One region of the Flavobacterium sp. CFBP9031 genome, then DNA from elsewhere that is predicted to be linked to it. Evidence: riboswitches for the same ligand, from Rfam matches in the RefSeq annotation. Region 1 holds a riboswitch; the other holds the start of a gene.

Region 1 (7,948 bases):
AAAAGAAACTAGTTTCTAACACATAGCTATGTGTTTTTAAACAAAGTGAAACGCCTTTTTAGTTTCTAATCACGTAGCTAAAAAACTATGTTTCTATGTGTTTAAAAAATTAGTTAAGATGTAAGTCATAAGCCCCAGAAACTTCTGTAGAAACTTCTCCAAGCCAACCTGCTTCCTGATTAATTGCAGTGTAAACTTTTACGAAATCAATTCCGGGAAGTTTGACATATTTTCCGTTTTTATCTACTGCCCAAGAAATGTCAATATTTGAAGCTTCATCGTTATTTGGCGCATTATCGGCATAGCCAAATTCAAACGATTTGCCTACCCAATACGAGCCTTCGCCACTTTGATCGTAGAAATTATCTGCGATTTTGGTTCCTTTCAAAGTATAAGAAGCGTCGGCAATCCAAAGCGGATAATAATTTTGATTATGAAATACATTCTGCACTTTATAACCAGATTGCCCAGCATTATCCTGCCATTTAATATATTCTGTATCAAATTGCCAAAATTCATTTCCTGTAACAGGTTCTTTATTGGCATCTGGTTTAAAATAAGTGATCTCGTAGTTTTTTATTGTAGTGCTCTTAAAATATTCGCTTCCAGCAATTTCATACCATTCGTCTTCATCTGGTTTGCCATTTTTATTTTTGTCATAAGCCACCATAATAATTCCGGGTTCACACGATCCTGCGCGCGCTTCGTTGGCTTCATTTCCCCAAAAAGCATTCCCTAAAATCTTAAAATCGCGACCGCTCCTATTCGGAATCGTATGATCGAAACCAAAAACTACATAACCGCCAAAACCACCAAGCGAAATCATAGACGTATTTGAACCCACAATTGCTTTTTTCGCAGCTGCAATGATGTTGGCTTCTGTATTTCCTGCTACATATTGCGGAATTTCATTAGTAAACTGCCCAACTGCTGGACGAAAATCAAGTACATTAGAAATATATTTACTGTAAGTTCCCGTTTCTTTGATCACATTAATTGAAGAATTGTAGACTTTTGATTCTCCATTAATTTCTACTTTTAAAGTCAGCAGATAATTTTTTTGAAAAGGACTAATAAAATCTAAATCTGCATTTTCTGAAAGAATAGAATCGTTGATACTCCAAGTCAGTTTTGCAGTATTTGGAAGAGCTGTAGCAATATTCAACACTTTAAAACGGTCAATTGTATACGATTCTTTCAGCACTTCTGCAGGAAGCAAATCTTCTTCGTTGTCTTTATCGCAGGCAACAAATCCCAAAAAGAGAATTGAAAACAAAGCGATTTTGAAAAGGTTTTTGTTCGACATTTTTTAATTTTTAGTTATAAAAGCAATATGAGCGGGAATATTTCCAGCGGTAGTTTTCCATTTTAATTTTCCGTCGGGTGTAAAACAGTAGATATAACCTGTTACTACATAGTTTTGAGCGTCGGTAATGTAGATTTCTTTGGTTTCTGGATTGACTTGAAGTCCGTACGGAATCATGATTTGTTTGTCGGTTCCGTCTGTGATAATTTGGTCTGTAATTACTTTTTTAGTTTTGGTGTCCAAAATTCCGTAACTCACTTTATTGGTTCCCGTTAGATAGCTCCAAGAAACACTATAGTAATACAATAAATCGTTAACGAGACAAGTTCCAGAAACCGGAATATCGAGTTGCATTTTCTTTTCATCTGTCTGCGTATCAATAACAAAAAGATTAGATGGCGTGTTGTAATAATCGCCTCGCGAACTCACATAAATATCGCCTCGGCTGTCAATCTGCATGCTGTATAAATTTATTCCAACATCGATTTTTTTAATCTCTGTAAATGTTTTCAAATCAATTACAGAAACTGTTCTGTCATAATTTGGAACTCTGTAACCGCCAGAATTGGCGACATACAATTTTCCGTTATGAACGACCATTTGTTCGGGCTGATAACCAACCGTTACTTTTCTTTTTATTTCTAATGAAGTCGTGTCAATTTCTGCAACAAAACCAATTTCAGCATTCGGATTTATTGCAACAGGTCCAGAATACGAACTCACATACGCTTTGTCTTTATAAAAAGCCACGTAACGGCAATTTGGAATATCGATTTTCTTGATTCGTTTTGCTGTCCATTTTTCTAAAACTTCTACTTTGTTAGAACAATTAATGACCGCATAAACCTTATTTCCGTAGATTTTAATGTCGTTTCCAACATCTCCCAATTCTTTTACAACCGAAGGATTTCGTTCTGAATACACATCTGTGGTGTAATTTCCTGTTCTGTAATTGAAAACATCCAAACTCGCACGGTTCATTCCCATATTACCTTCGTTTAGAAGATAAAAACCTTCAATCTTTCCATCGCTTCTTGGCGCTGCAACACTCACATCCGAAGAAAGAAATATCGTTTCGTCTTCTCTGCAGGAAACTAAAAAAATGGCAATACTTAAACTGAATACTATTTTTAAAATGCTCTTTTTCATAACTCAAAACTGATTATAAATTTGAATGTTCTTCCCGGCATCGGATAATTGTAAATCACTTCATATTGCTGCTTGAAAGCGTTGTTGACTTCAATCGCTCCGTTCAGTTTGTAATTTTTGAATGTGAAAGATTTTTGAACCGCCAAATCGTGCGTATACCAAGGCTGAACTTCATTTACTTTAATATTATTGACATTTCCGTTGTAGCGTTTTCCGACATAAATAAAGCTGTAATTGAAATTCCAAGATTCATAACCCGCATTCAAAATTCCAGATCCGCTGTGCCAAGGCGTGTAGGGAATCTGATCGCCATAAGAAGACATTTCTAAACCGACAAACTTTGTAAAATCTTGACTTTGAGAATACGTATAGGTTAAATTGGCATCTAGTCTTAGCTTATTAAAATGCGTTGCCATATTCAGAACCGTTTCGATTCCTTTTCCTTTTACTTGCCCGATATTGGTCATCATCCAGCGAAACAAATTTCCTGTCGGGGCGGCAATAATTTTATCTTTTGTATTGGTGTAATAAGCATCTGCTTGAAAAGAAAATTTATCAAAAAAGCTTTCCCTTACGGGGAAATTATACGTAAAACCAACATCGTACTGATTCATGTATTCTGGCCTCAAAGTGCTCGAACCGATCATGGTATAATACAAATCGTTGAAAGTGGGCATTCTGAAAATTCGTTTAGCAAATGCCCTTAAATTGAAATCGTATTTTTTAAACGGAGTATAACCTAGGAATATAGCGGGAGTAAATTCGGTTTTATTGGGCGCTTTGGCATTGTACTTCACTTCTTCGATAACGCGAGTTGCGAGTACATTTCCTAAAACTTTAAACCCTTCATATCGATAGGAACTTGCCAGAGAAACAAGTGCAGTATAACGCTGCGGAAAAGAAAACTGTGTCTGAATGCCTCTTCTAGTTGCGTTTAGTTTATTGTATTGAAAATCGGTTGATAGCGAAACATTCCAAGTGGGCAAAATGCTGTACATATTGACTGCAGAAAAATAGGCTTCCTGCTGATAATAACTATCATCAGATTGCACGCCTTCTGTTACGGTTTCTCCTAAAACATTGGTTGTATCTCGTGCTATATAATGGGTGTAATCGTAAGCAAATTTTCCTTTTAGCTGAAATTTATATTTCTCTGAAACGTCTTTCGTTAAAGAAGACTGTCCGAAAAAATTCTTATCAAATTGACGGAAACCATCTCGAAACTTATTTTCTACAATGGCACCTGGAGCGCCTCTTTCAGAATCGTAATAATACACTTTGGCATCCCAAGTTCCTTTATTTATTTTTCCGAACAAGCCCGATTCCAATCGGAATGCTTCAATATCGCTGTTCCATCGCGTTGCTGTGGTATCGTATGCAATGCTACCGTCTTGATTTTTTCTTTTATACCTAAATTTATACTGTCCGTTTGATTTGATGTATTCAGAGCTTACACTCAAGCTGACTTTGTCGCTTAGTTTTTGTTCCCATCTAAAAGAAGGATCATGATAATCAATAGACATTGTTTTGTAACGAACCAGTAGATTTGTTTTCTTATTGCCTGAAAAAGCAGGTCGTTTGGTTCGCAAATAAATCGCAGAAGCAGAAGCGAAATCTTTAGCCGATTGAAAAATTTCACTTTTCTGACCGTTGTACATCGTCAAAGATTCCATGTCGTCAAGCGAATACTTTCCTAGATCGGTTACGCCGTTTTGCGCATTTCCAAGCTGAATTCCGTCGTAGAAAACACCAACATGATGCGTTCCCATATTACGAACATCAACCGTTTTGAGTCCGCCCACTCCGCCATAATCTTTAATTTGAGTTCCAGCAAAATAACGAAGAGCATCTGCGACATTGTGAGTCGCCAAATTCTCAAGCAAAACGCCCGAAAGACTTTGTACGGGAATCACTTCCTGGTAGGGTTTTCCTTTTAAAACAACTTCTTTTAAAACCCGCGAACTATCAGTCACTGCTTGAGAATGAAGCAAAAAAGGAACTAATACTAAAAAAACAGAAAATAAAGTTTTACTCAAATTATACATCACGATTTTATTAAATAAACTTTACGTGATGCAATAATTATAAAACATAGAAATAGACCAACTATCCTAAATAGCAGGTCATTATCTTGTCATCAACTTCATACCACGAAAGTTTTAAACTATGTGATCGTGGCAGGTCTCCTGACTTATTCCATCTTTAAACGGCCTTCTCATTCGAAATAACGAACAATGGCATTAGTAATGTTTAAAGACTTAAATAGAACTTACAGTAGCGGGTCTGTTCAGGATTTACACCTGATTCCCTTTTAACTATTTCTTCTGAATTGAAAAAATAGACCAAAATCAGCCGCAAAGATAGAATTATCTTTTAAAAATGTAAATTCGAAAGATTTTAAAGCCTATTATTTTTTGTTTCTTCTAAAATTGATCGCATTAAAAGAATACGAAACCATCAAGTAACTCCAAAACGACAGTTTTTCTACGTCTTGTACCTTGGGAAGGTTTGTCATTGAATCTGTAGATTTATAAAATGAAAATGCACCGTTAATTTCTAACTCTTTAATAGGAACATATTTTATAGAAATATCATTTTCAAATCCTAAAAATTTTGACATTGTGTGATTTAAATTATTCTGCAAAGAATATTGTGTATAAAAAAGATGAAAATCTGAACGAAACGTAAGTTTTGAATTTATTGGAAACAAAGCAAACAAATATGGATTCACAAGACCTTTTCCTCCAACATCAGCAGGAAAACGTGTAAAAACATTCATGTTTCCATTAAACTTCCAAGTAACGCCATATAAAACATCAAAGTCTCCTGAATTTTCTTTCCCTGTCTGTAAACTGCTTCCGCTAATTATCTCCGCTCCTAATCGTAAAGTAGTTTTTGGCAATGATAATTTCACTTCTGGCTGGAAATAGTATGCAAACAAATGTTGCCCTTTTTGATTTCTACCAAATTGCAAATAGCTGTTTAAAGTATAATACCATTGCTTCTTTTTAAACTCAATTCTTCCTCCTGTAGTGGCGCGAGTGTATAGTGTTTCTGAATTTGTTTTCTCTAAAAAATCAACTGTATTTATAGAATTAAAAGAAAGATTTTTATTCGAATTATAACTAAAGTTGTACACTAGCATGTATTTGTATTTATTGGAAGCAACTGGAGAATAAGCACTTTCAAAACTTGTATTGTATTTTCTCGTAAAAACAAAGAAAAAATCATGGGCAAAATGTGGCGTATATTTCATAATTCGAATTCCTTCATGGGCTCTACCCTGCTGAGCCCAAGGCGCATCCGAAAATAATCTGCCGTTATCTAATAAAATATTTTGTCTTCCTAGACGAAAGTTTATGTCCTTAAATTTCGTTTCCAAAAACAACTGATAAAAATTTATGCTTCCGACTTTAGAATTTGAATTTGCTTCATCCCACAAATGAATTTCTTGTAAATCGGATTTTATAAACCATTTTTCACGCAAGTATTGCATTGAAACTCTATTTCTCTGCGTTATGTAAAAATAGGGATCTATCGAGTCATTTGGAGGAAGTATATAATTTGAAGTATATTCTGCTCTTGGACGTATTTCTATATTCATCAAAAACTGCTGCGACAAACTATCGCTTTTTTGTGCATTTAAATATCCACTAACTACTAAAAACAGTAAAAAGACAATTAATTTAAATGAGTTTGTCTGAATCATATATACAAATCCTATAAAATTACTATACAAATGTAATAATATAAGTAGTGTTATTTATTCTAGCAAAAAGACTTATTTGTGATATCGCTTCAAAGAAATAGCTAATAGGTTCAAAATTAATATTACTAAAGCAAAAAAACCACTCCTAAAAAAGAGTGGTTTAAAAAAGATATGAAGAAGAATGTTACTAACTCTACTTAAAAAAATAACCTACTGTTATTTGAAAAATTCGGTTCTTCATATCGCTGTTAATACTATAATTCGTGTTTGCGGTTACATCTTTAAAAACATCAGTATAAGAAACATTATATCTTGCATCTGCATAAAATTTGTCTTTAAACTGATAACCCAATCCAAAATTTAGAGAAGCATCTACTCCATTTGAATACTCTTTTAAATTCATTTCTTCATGGTTATCATAACCTAAAAAGTTGTCTTGATATTTATTGTTTGCTTTTAAAAGTATTCCTACTTGAGGCCCAGCTTGTAAACTCAACCCTTTAACAACATAATATTTCAGCATTACTGGAATGTTTAAATAGTTTAAGGCAATGGTGCTTTTGTAATGTGAGTTTTGAACTTCTGGATCTGAATAAGACAATTTCATTCCCTGCTGGCTGTATAATAACTCCGGCTGTACCGAGAAGTTTTTTGCCAACGGAATTTCAGCCATTAAACCGGCTGTAAATCCTGTTTTATCAGAGGAGTTCAATTCGTTATCATCAAACGTTAGGCTCGAAATATTCAAACCCGCTTTTACTCCCAGTTTCACCTTTTCGGTTTGGGCCATTACACCTGCACACATCATTAGTGCACAGATTATTAGCTTTGATTTTTTCATCGTATTTGTTTGTTTTTAGGAAGGGCAGTTCTACGCGAGAACTGCCATTTCTATCTGTATTTTTGTTACTTTTTAATGATCTTAGCCGTGTACTTTTTACCTTGAACTGTACAGTCTAAAATATAAACTCCAGTTGCAAGCTGACTTACATTTACGCTTGACGGAACAGCAGAATAGGTTTTACTCCAAACGGCATTGCCTTCCATAGAGTAAATTTTCATTTCAGCTTCTCCTTCTGCTTTTTCAGCCAAGAAGATATTAACATTATCTGCCACTGGATTTGGGAAAACTCGGAATGAATTTGTCAATTTTCCGATAAGCAACCCTTTAGAATCAATTGGAGCAGACATACTTGTACAGCCGTGTGCATTGGTTACTTGAAGACTATAACTTCCTTCCCAAATTGTAGCAACTGTTTTTTCGGTTGCATTTGGCAAAGGTCTTCCATTTAAATACCATTGGTAGCCAGCAGAATCACTAGAAGCTGTAATTTTATTTCCTTCTAATGCCTGGATTTCTGGAACTGTGTTTTCAAGAACATTAATCGTTGTAGTGAAAATTTTTCCTAATCCGTGTTCGTTGTAAACCGTTACGAAATAATCTCCGCTTTCTGTTGTAGTGAAAGTTGGATCTGTAGAACCATCAAACCACTCGTAAGCAGCATAATTTCCAGGATTTAAAACTACTTCTGGACCACAAACATCTCCGTTTGGAAGCTCAGATTCGAAAGTATCAAATACCACAGTTACTTTTTCAGTAAGGCTGCATCCATTTTCCAATGTTGCTGTTACGGTATAATCTCCTGCTTTATCAACATTGATAGAATTGGTAGTTTCACCAGAGCTCCATTTGTATGAAGTCGCTTCTAATTCTTTAGCAGAAAAGTTTCTCTCTGCATCCAGAAATACACTTTTACCTGCATAAGCATGGATAACTGACACAT
Region 2 (7,948 bases), on a different contig from region 1:
TTTTATCCAATTGCGGCTGCCGATCGGTAAAGTTGTTGTGAACAATTTGCAGATTGCTAGCCCTTTTAGATTTTAGCTGATCGAGACAATAATTTTTGGTCATAGTCATCGCCAATGCTTCTACGCTATTATAGCTTTGCAGATTGTCTTTTTTGTTCCATAATTTTACCATTACTTCCTGAGTTGCATCTTCTGCTTCTTCGGTGCTAGTAAGCAATCTTTTTGCCAGACGAAAAACTTTGTCTTTAAAAGGATTTATTAATTCTATAAATACAACTTGGTTCATTAATCTGATGGTTAATCGTTAGCTTATATATTCAAGACGAGACACAATTATATTTGTTACAACAAAAAAGAAAATATTTTTTTATGTAAAAAAAATACTGCTTTTAAGATAAAGCTAAAACTAAAGATACTATTTTTACGTTTATTCAGAATATATAACCTACACGATATGAAAACAAATTTAAAGAGTGTTCTTCTTCTCTTTTTATTCGCATTTTCTTTACAGTCTTGTGAAGATCAGGATGATGTTGCAGCTCCAGCAGACTTGCAGATTAATAATTTTATTTGGAGAGGACTAAATGAAGTCTACTTATGGCAGGCTGATGTGCCCAATCTAGCAGATGGCCGTAATTTGCAGCCCAATTTTAATCAGTTTTTAAGAGGATATTCTCATTCAGAGGATTTGTTTGAAGATTTATTGAACAGGCCTGTGAGTAAATATCCAAATGGCGATGCCATTGACCGTTTCAGTTGGATTGTTGAAGATTACACTGTTTTAGAACAGGAGTTAAGCGGTGTTACAAAAAATAATGGGGTCGATTTTAGATTGAGCCGCGTATCTTCAGGATCGAATGATGTGGTAGGTTTTGTACGATATATTATTCCAAATTCTGATGCTTCTACTAAAGCCATTAAGCGTGGTGATTTATTTACGAGTGTAAATGGTGTGAAACTTACGGTTTCAAATTATCAGGAATTATTATTGAATAAGGATAGTTATACGCTAAACTTGGCAGATTATAACGGAAGCACTTATGTTTTGAATGGAAAATCGGTTGACTTGACGAAAACTGTTTTAGAAGAAAATCCTATTTTAATCAGTAAAGTGATTCCTTCTGGAAGCCATAAAATTGGTTATTTAATGTATAATGGTTTTTATCCAGGATATGATGATAAATTGAATCAGGCTTTTGGCGAATTCAAATCGCAAGGAATAACAGACCTAGTTTTAGATCTTCGATATAATGGAGGAGGATCTGTTACATCTTCTATTAGACTTTCTAGTATGATTACAGGACAGTTTGACAACCAGATTTTTGCTAAAACGCAGTTTAATACAAAGTGGATGAAAGATATGACTGCTGATGATTTAGAAAGTTTGAATTACAGATTTGTAAATAATATTGATGGAAAAGCGCTAAATAGCTTAAACTTAAATACAGTTTATATCATTACAACGGCTAGTACGGCATCTGCCAGCGAATTGGTTGTTAACGGATTAACGCCTTATATTAATGTCGTTCAGATTGGAGAAACTACGACAGGTAAAAATGTGGGTTCGTATACGATATATGATTCAGAAACTTTATTTACTAAAAAAGGAATTAATCCAAATCATAAATATGCAATGCAACCTTTAGTGTTTAAGATTTCAAATTCTGCAGGTTTTGGAGATTATACTCAAGGTTTGCAGCCTACTTATGTACAAAGAGAATATTTGGATACCTATGGTATTTTAGGTGAAACGTCTGAGCCTTTGCTTAATCTAGCTATTTCAAAAATTACAGGTGTTTCTGCTAGAAGAGTTCTAAACGATTCTGAACCGGAACATCCTTATTTGACCGATTCAAAAATTATAAATGGATTAAGACACGGAATGTATTTTCAAAATGCTCCAAAGAATTTTTAAAAAATCATGTAATAAATAGAAAAGGCTTTCATCACTGAAAGCCTTTTCCATAAAAAAACAAAAACTAATTCTAAAGGTAAAATTAATCGTTAAAGTAGAATCCGTTTGGACCTAAACCAACAGTTAATTCTTTTAATAAGCTTCCGCTTAAGTTATAAATATAAGCTTTACTGCTTGAAGCAAAATCACCACCATCTGCAATAAAAATTCTATCATCTTTTACAGCAAAACCATACATTTTTCCGTACTCAGAAGTTGAACTGTATTCGAAAATTGGAGTTGTAGAAGCTGATGTTGCTGTGTAATCCATAGCGTAAACTGCCGTTTCTAGAGTATAGTATATTTTATTGTTGTAAATGTCTAGGTTTTTAACTCCATCAAGAGCTTCTGGAAAAGTAATTTTACTGATAGAATTATCAGATAATTTTACTTTTACAATTTCACTTCTTTCTCCGTATGAGCTTCTAATAGTGTATAAAACACCATCTTTAATTTCCATTGTATCTGCTCCTTGACCAAGAGTTAGAGAAGTTTCAAGTTTGTTTGTTGCATTATTTACTATAAGTAATTTGTCATTGTTGTATGGTTCTGTTACATAGAGTTTATTGTTGTAAACTTCGATATGATTAGCCGTTGCGTTTAAAGCAATTGTAGATTCTACTTTGTTTGTAGCTAAATTGATAACAGCTATAAAATCATCTGTATTACCAGCTGGGTTTGTGTTCGACGCATAAGTATTGGCATTAGTTACATAAGCTTTTCCGTCTTTTACAACACCGTATCTTGGAGTAATTAAGCCAGTCTCAATCTTTGCTTCAAGTTTAAATGTATAACGATTTACTACATTTATAACATTAGAACCGCCAGCAATGATGTATGCTTTATCTCCATCAAAAAAGATATTCTGAAGATATTTTCCAACAAAATCAGAACCATTTACAGTATTGTATACATCTTTTGTGAAAGTATTTAAATCGTCGCTAACGAAAGAAACAGAACCTCCATCAGTAAAATTTCCCTCATTTAAGATGAAAATTCCATCATCATAAACTCCTTTTGGATCATTGGAGTCATCGTCATTAGAACAAGAAACAAAAAGCGAAACGCTAAGTGCTACTAAAAATAATCTAGTTAGTTTCATTATATTAAAATTTAAGGTTTAAGTACAAATTAAAATTCCTTCCTGGCATTGGTCTATATTCTAAACTTTGATAAAATGTATTCCAAAGATTTAAAACCTGAAATCCTACTTTAAAAGAAGACAAAAGTTTAAAATCGTAGTCAATTCCAATATTTGATACATTGTAGGCATCAACAATTTTATCAGGATCGTTGTCAGATTGTGTATAGACAAAGCCATTGTAAAGAAATTGATAATAGGCAGAAATGTTTTTTCTTGAATAAGCAACAGAAGCAGTGACTTTATTAAAAGGGACAAAAAACAATTGTTTTTTGGTTTCAACATTTTCTGAAACTGTATAAGCGTAAGTTGCATTTGCAGTCAGGTTGTTTTTGCCAAAACTTTTTTTCCAGCCAAACAATGTTTCTGCTCCATAGCTATCTACTTTGTCTGTATTTTGTGGCATCCAAATACCATTTGTTCCAGGAACCCATCTTAGCAAATCTTTTATTTTCATATAATAAAAGGTCTGAGTTATACTAAAATTTTGAAAAGTAAAAACATTGCCAATTTCTGCCTGATAAGAACTTTCGGGTTTTAAGTCTGGATTTCCGCCTTCTTCCCAATACAAATCATTGAAGGTTGGAATTCTGAAATTTCGTGATGCATTTAATTTCAAATTATATAATTTCCCAAACTGATAAGAAGAACCAACTGAAAATAGGACAGGAGATTGGTAGTTGTCTGTGAATTCTTTTCGAATGCCAAATTCGTTTTTCCAATTAACTGAAGCATCTTGTTTAAGAAGCAAAGCTGCGGAACTTATTTCTCTTACATTGTCGCCAAAACCACTGCCATATCCTTTTGTTCGATTATATTCTAGGATTCCATTGGCTTGTAATGATTTGAATATTTGATACCCCAGATCTGCTTTTGTGATTAAGCTTTCTGTTTTTCCGTACGTATAAATATTACTCGAATTATCGGCATAATATTGATAGTTCTCGAAAATATAAGCAGTTTTTAAATTGGTAGTAAACTTCCCAAAGTTACCATCGTATTCTAGTAAATTTCTATTAAAGCCATTAACATATTTACTCTTCATTTCAGATTCAGAGACCAAAGACGTATTTCTATCTGTGTTTGAGGTTTGGGTGTATAGTTTTAGAGTGTTTTTGGCATCAATTTTATAGCCAGCATTAGCACTTAAAGTAATAACGTCATATTGGCCATTTTGGTTCCAGCGCTGTTCGCCTTTCCAGTTGTACTGGTTCAGATATTTATAATCGTTTGTCGAGCTATTTTTAGAAAATCCGATTTGAGCACTCCATTTTTTGTTAGAAATAGAAGTTTTATAATTAATCCCAATCGTATTAAAACTACCGTAATCTAGTCTTAAATTATTCTCAAACCGATTAAAAAACAACAGATCGTTATTTAAATGTACGGTTCCTCCAACAGCACCGCTTCCGTAAATAACACTTCCACCACCCGCTTTTACGCTTATCGAATTATAATCGGAACCCGAAATGGTATTAAAATCGGTGCTTCCGTTCATTTGGGAATTAATGTTAATTCCGTTCCAGATTACTGCGGTCTGAGAAGAGGTAGTTCCTCTAAAAGCTACGGTAGATAACATTCCGCGACCGTATTCTTTAAAGTAAATCGTAGAATTAAAGTTTAATAAATCGGTTAGAAGAGCTTCGTTTTTGCCAATGACAGAATCGTTTAATTTTAAAACAGATTGTGAAACTGAATATTTTTTTAAATTTTTGTCTGAAACCAATACTTCTTTAAGACTAGTAATAGAATCGCTCTGCGCCGAAATAATTTGGCACATTACAAATAAATAAAAAGCAAGAAGTCGTTTTAAAGTCATAATTCCTTCACTCTTTTTCCCGAGAGCTCGATAAATTGTTACAAAGGCAGGTCTCCTGGCTTGCGTCTTGCTGTTTACCTTCCCATCACGCAGGGCGTGACAGTGGTGATGTAGTTACAGCAAGCATTCATTTTTGTGAACTTAGCTTACAGTTGCGGGTACAGCTCAAGAAATTACTTGATTCCCTTTTAATGTGTTTTTGAATTAAAAACACAACCTTAATTTGCTGCAAAGATAAAGTTAAAAATACTGATTATTCAAATTTCTTTTACGTTTCATGGAAAATTATAAATTATTTGCATTAAAAATCGATTTTTATAACTTCTCCGAAATCAACTTTATTATTGAAAGCTTCTTTTAATGGCAGTGAACTCTGATGGCATAAAATACTTCTAATGATTCCGGCGTGGGCTACAATAACAATTGGCTGGTTTATTTTTGAAATGGTATCAGATAAAAAAATGCCAACTCTTTCATGTAATTCAACAAAAGATTCTCCGTTTGAAACTTTGATATTTACAAAATCTTCCATCCACGGATTGAGTTCTTCAGACGGAATTTCGTTCCAGCTTTTCAATTCCCAATCGCCAAAATTCATTTCCTTTAAACGTTCGTCTTCGTAATAAGAAATGGTTTTAATATTTTCTTGAATATGTTTTGCTAAAATGACACAGCGCTTTAACGGACTAGAGAAGATTATTGCCTCCGAAGGAAGTTCAGAAATAATTCTGCCGAAAATTTCATCAAATGGAACTGCAATATCAACATCTGATTGTCCGTAACAGATTCCTTTTTCGCAGATGGTTTCGGTATGGCGAACTAGATAAATTTCCATAAAAATAAAATGCTTAAGTAAAATATCACTTCGCAAACTTGTTGTGTTGCGCCAAGACAATCTCCTGTATAACCGTCAATCCATTTCTGAAAATATCGAGCTAAAAAGTATCGAGTTATAAAAACGGGAATTATAGCCAGAAGAAATTTTAAATCAAAATAAGAAAATACAATCAACGGAATTAAACCAAAAAAGAATGATCCAAAAACTTCTTTCCAAGTGTATTGTTTCGCAATTGGTTTGCTTTTGCTAGAAGCATCTTCGCGCGAATATTCGTGTGTAAAAATAATGCTTATTGCTGCCAGACGACTTAGTGAATGAGCAGAAATGAACAAGAGGTAAATTTTTAAAACGGCTATAGAATCATAATCGTTGAATAATAAAATAGATTCTGAAAGCAGTTTGAATTTTAGTAGAAAAAGTAAAACCAATCCGATTGCTCCATAAGCGCCAATAGCGCTGTCTTTCATAATCATTAGGATTTTTTCTTTGGTCCAACCTCCGCCAAAACCATCACAAACATCGGCAAATCCGTCTTCATGAAAGGCACCGGTAGTTAAGATAGAAGCAATAATTGCCAATATAACAGCAATTTCCGTTGAAAGAAAAAATGAAAAAAGATAAAAAGCCAGAAAGGAAATACTCCCAACAATCCAACCAATAAATGGGAAATATCTTGTGGCTTTATTTAAATAATCTGGATGATGTGTAATGTTTTTTGGACACGGAATTCTGGTGTAAAACATTAAACAGGTGAAGAAAATATGTAGTTCTTTTTTCATTTATATAATTAGTTTTCCATTTAGTATGTCATTTCGACGAAGGAGAAATCTCCACGAGAAGCTCGACAAAGCTTGGCGTCTGTTTGGACGGAGTTACTTGCTGAGATTTCTCCTTCGTCGAAATGACAAAAATGAGAATAAATCACCATGAAACATAATTGTTTTTTAGAAATACAAAACTATTTGCGACTTATCCCCGCACTTTCAAAACTCGCCATTTCATTCAAAAAAGCTTCAGCCGATTTTAAAATAGGAAACGCGACAGCACAGCCTGTTCCTTCTCCCAAACGTAAATCGAGATTTAAAATAGGTTTAGCTTCTAAATAATTTAGCAATTCCGAATGCGCTTTTTCAGCAGAGCAATGGCAAAAAACAGCATTTTGTTTGATGTTCGGATTTATTTTAAAAGCAATTAAATAGGCCACAGTACAAATGAAACCATCAACGAGAATTAGCATTTTATGATCAAAAGCAGCGATCATTCCGCCAGCCATTTGAAGAATCTCAAAACCGCCAAAATAGGAAAGTTGCGAGATTAATTCGGCTTGACCAGAATAATTATCTAATGCTTTTTGGAGTAAATTTTGTTTTAGAAGCAGTTTTTCGTTTTCAACTCCAGTTCCTTTTCCGATACATTCTTGAATAGGGAAGCCGGTTAAAAGGCTCATTAAAACAGAAGCGGTTGAAGTGTTTCCAATTCCCATTTCGCCAAAACCAATGCAGTTTGAACCAGATTTTGCAATATTTTCAACAATCGATTTTCCTTTCTCAAAACAGAAATGAACTTCCGATTCGCTCATTGCGGGAACATGGAGGAAAGACTGCGTTCCCTTTGCAATTTTAGCATCGATTAATTTGGCATTAGTTGGAAAATCATAGTTGACGCCTGAATCTACAATAGACAACTCAATATTGTTTTGTTTGCAGAAAACGTTTATTGCTGCACCGCCATCGAGAAAATTATTGACCATTTGTCTTGTAACATCCTGCGGATAATCACTTACGCCATGATTTGCAATTCCGTGATCTGCTGCAAAAACGACAATATTTGGTTTTACGATTTTCGGATTTAAAGTTTCAAAAACCGTTGCCATTTGAAAGGCCAGAGATTCTAAAGTGCCTAAAGAACCTACAGGTTTTGTTTTTGAATCTATTTTTTCTTGTAAAAGTGTATTGAAATCAGATTTGTTTCCGATTTCGTTTTCTGATTTCAAATCAAAATCTGGAACATTTATTTGATGAATTTCTTTGATTTCAGTGCAAATAGGCGCTTCCGATTTTTGTTTCCAATGCAATTGCTGCAGCATTGGCTGATTGTTGTAATTGGTGGCTGGTTTTCCGATGCAGAAATATCCCAGAGGTTCTATATTTTCGGGTAAATCAAGGATTTTTTTAAACTGATAATAATTGAGAATCG

The links. Region 1 has a riboswitch for cobalamin ahead of SOM12_RS19925 (TonB-dependent receptor). Riboswitches for the same ligand answer to the same signal wherever they lie in the genome.
Region 2: linked by a shared signal. The riboswitch ahead of SOM12_RS09400 (TonB-dependent receptor plug domain-containing protein) and the one ahead of SOM12_RS19925 (TonB-dependent receptor) in region 1 are both predicted to bind cobalamin.

Annotation. Positions count from the first base shown of each region.
Region 1 is NZ_JAXCWF010000013.1:86,685-94,632, forward strand. Features, by position in the region: gene SOM12_RS19915 (cell surface protein) at 110-1,306, opposite strand; gene SOM12_RS19920 (DUF5074 domain-containing protein) at 1,310-2,455, opposite strand; gene SOM12_RS19925 (TonB-dependent receptor) at 2,452-4,500, opposite strand; cobalamin riboswitch at 4,615-4,817, opposite strand; gene SOM12_RS19930 (alginate export family protein) at 4,863-6,164, opposite strand; gene SOM12_RS19935 (porin family protein) at 6,358-7,005, opposite strand; gene SOM12_RS19940 (M4 family metallopeptidase) at 7,071-7,948, opposite strand, start outside.
Region 2 is NZ_JAXCWF010000004.1:349,316-357,263, forward strand. Features, by position in the region: gene SOM12_RS09385 (RNA polymerase sigma factor) at 1-286, opposite strand, end outside; gene SOM12_RS09390 (S41 family peptidase) at 455-1,915, shown strand; gene SOM12_RS09395 (YncE family protein) at 1,998-3,056, opposite strand; gene SOM12_RS09400 (TonB-dependent receptor plug domain-containing protein) at 3,061-4,914, opposite strand; cobalamin riboswitch at 4,943-5,150, opposite strand; gene cobC (alpha-ribazole phosphatase) at 5,216-5,749, opposite strand; gene SOM12_RS09410 (adenosylcobinamide-GDP ribazoletransferase) at 5,734-6,531, opposite strand; gene cobT (nicotinate-nucleotide--dimethylbenzimidazole phosphoribosyltransferase) at 6,711-7,948, opposite strand, start outside.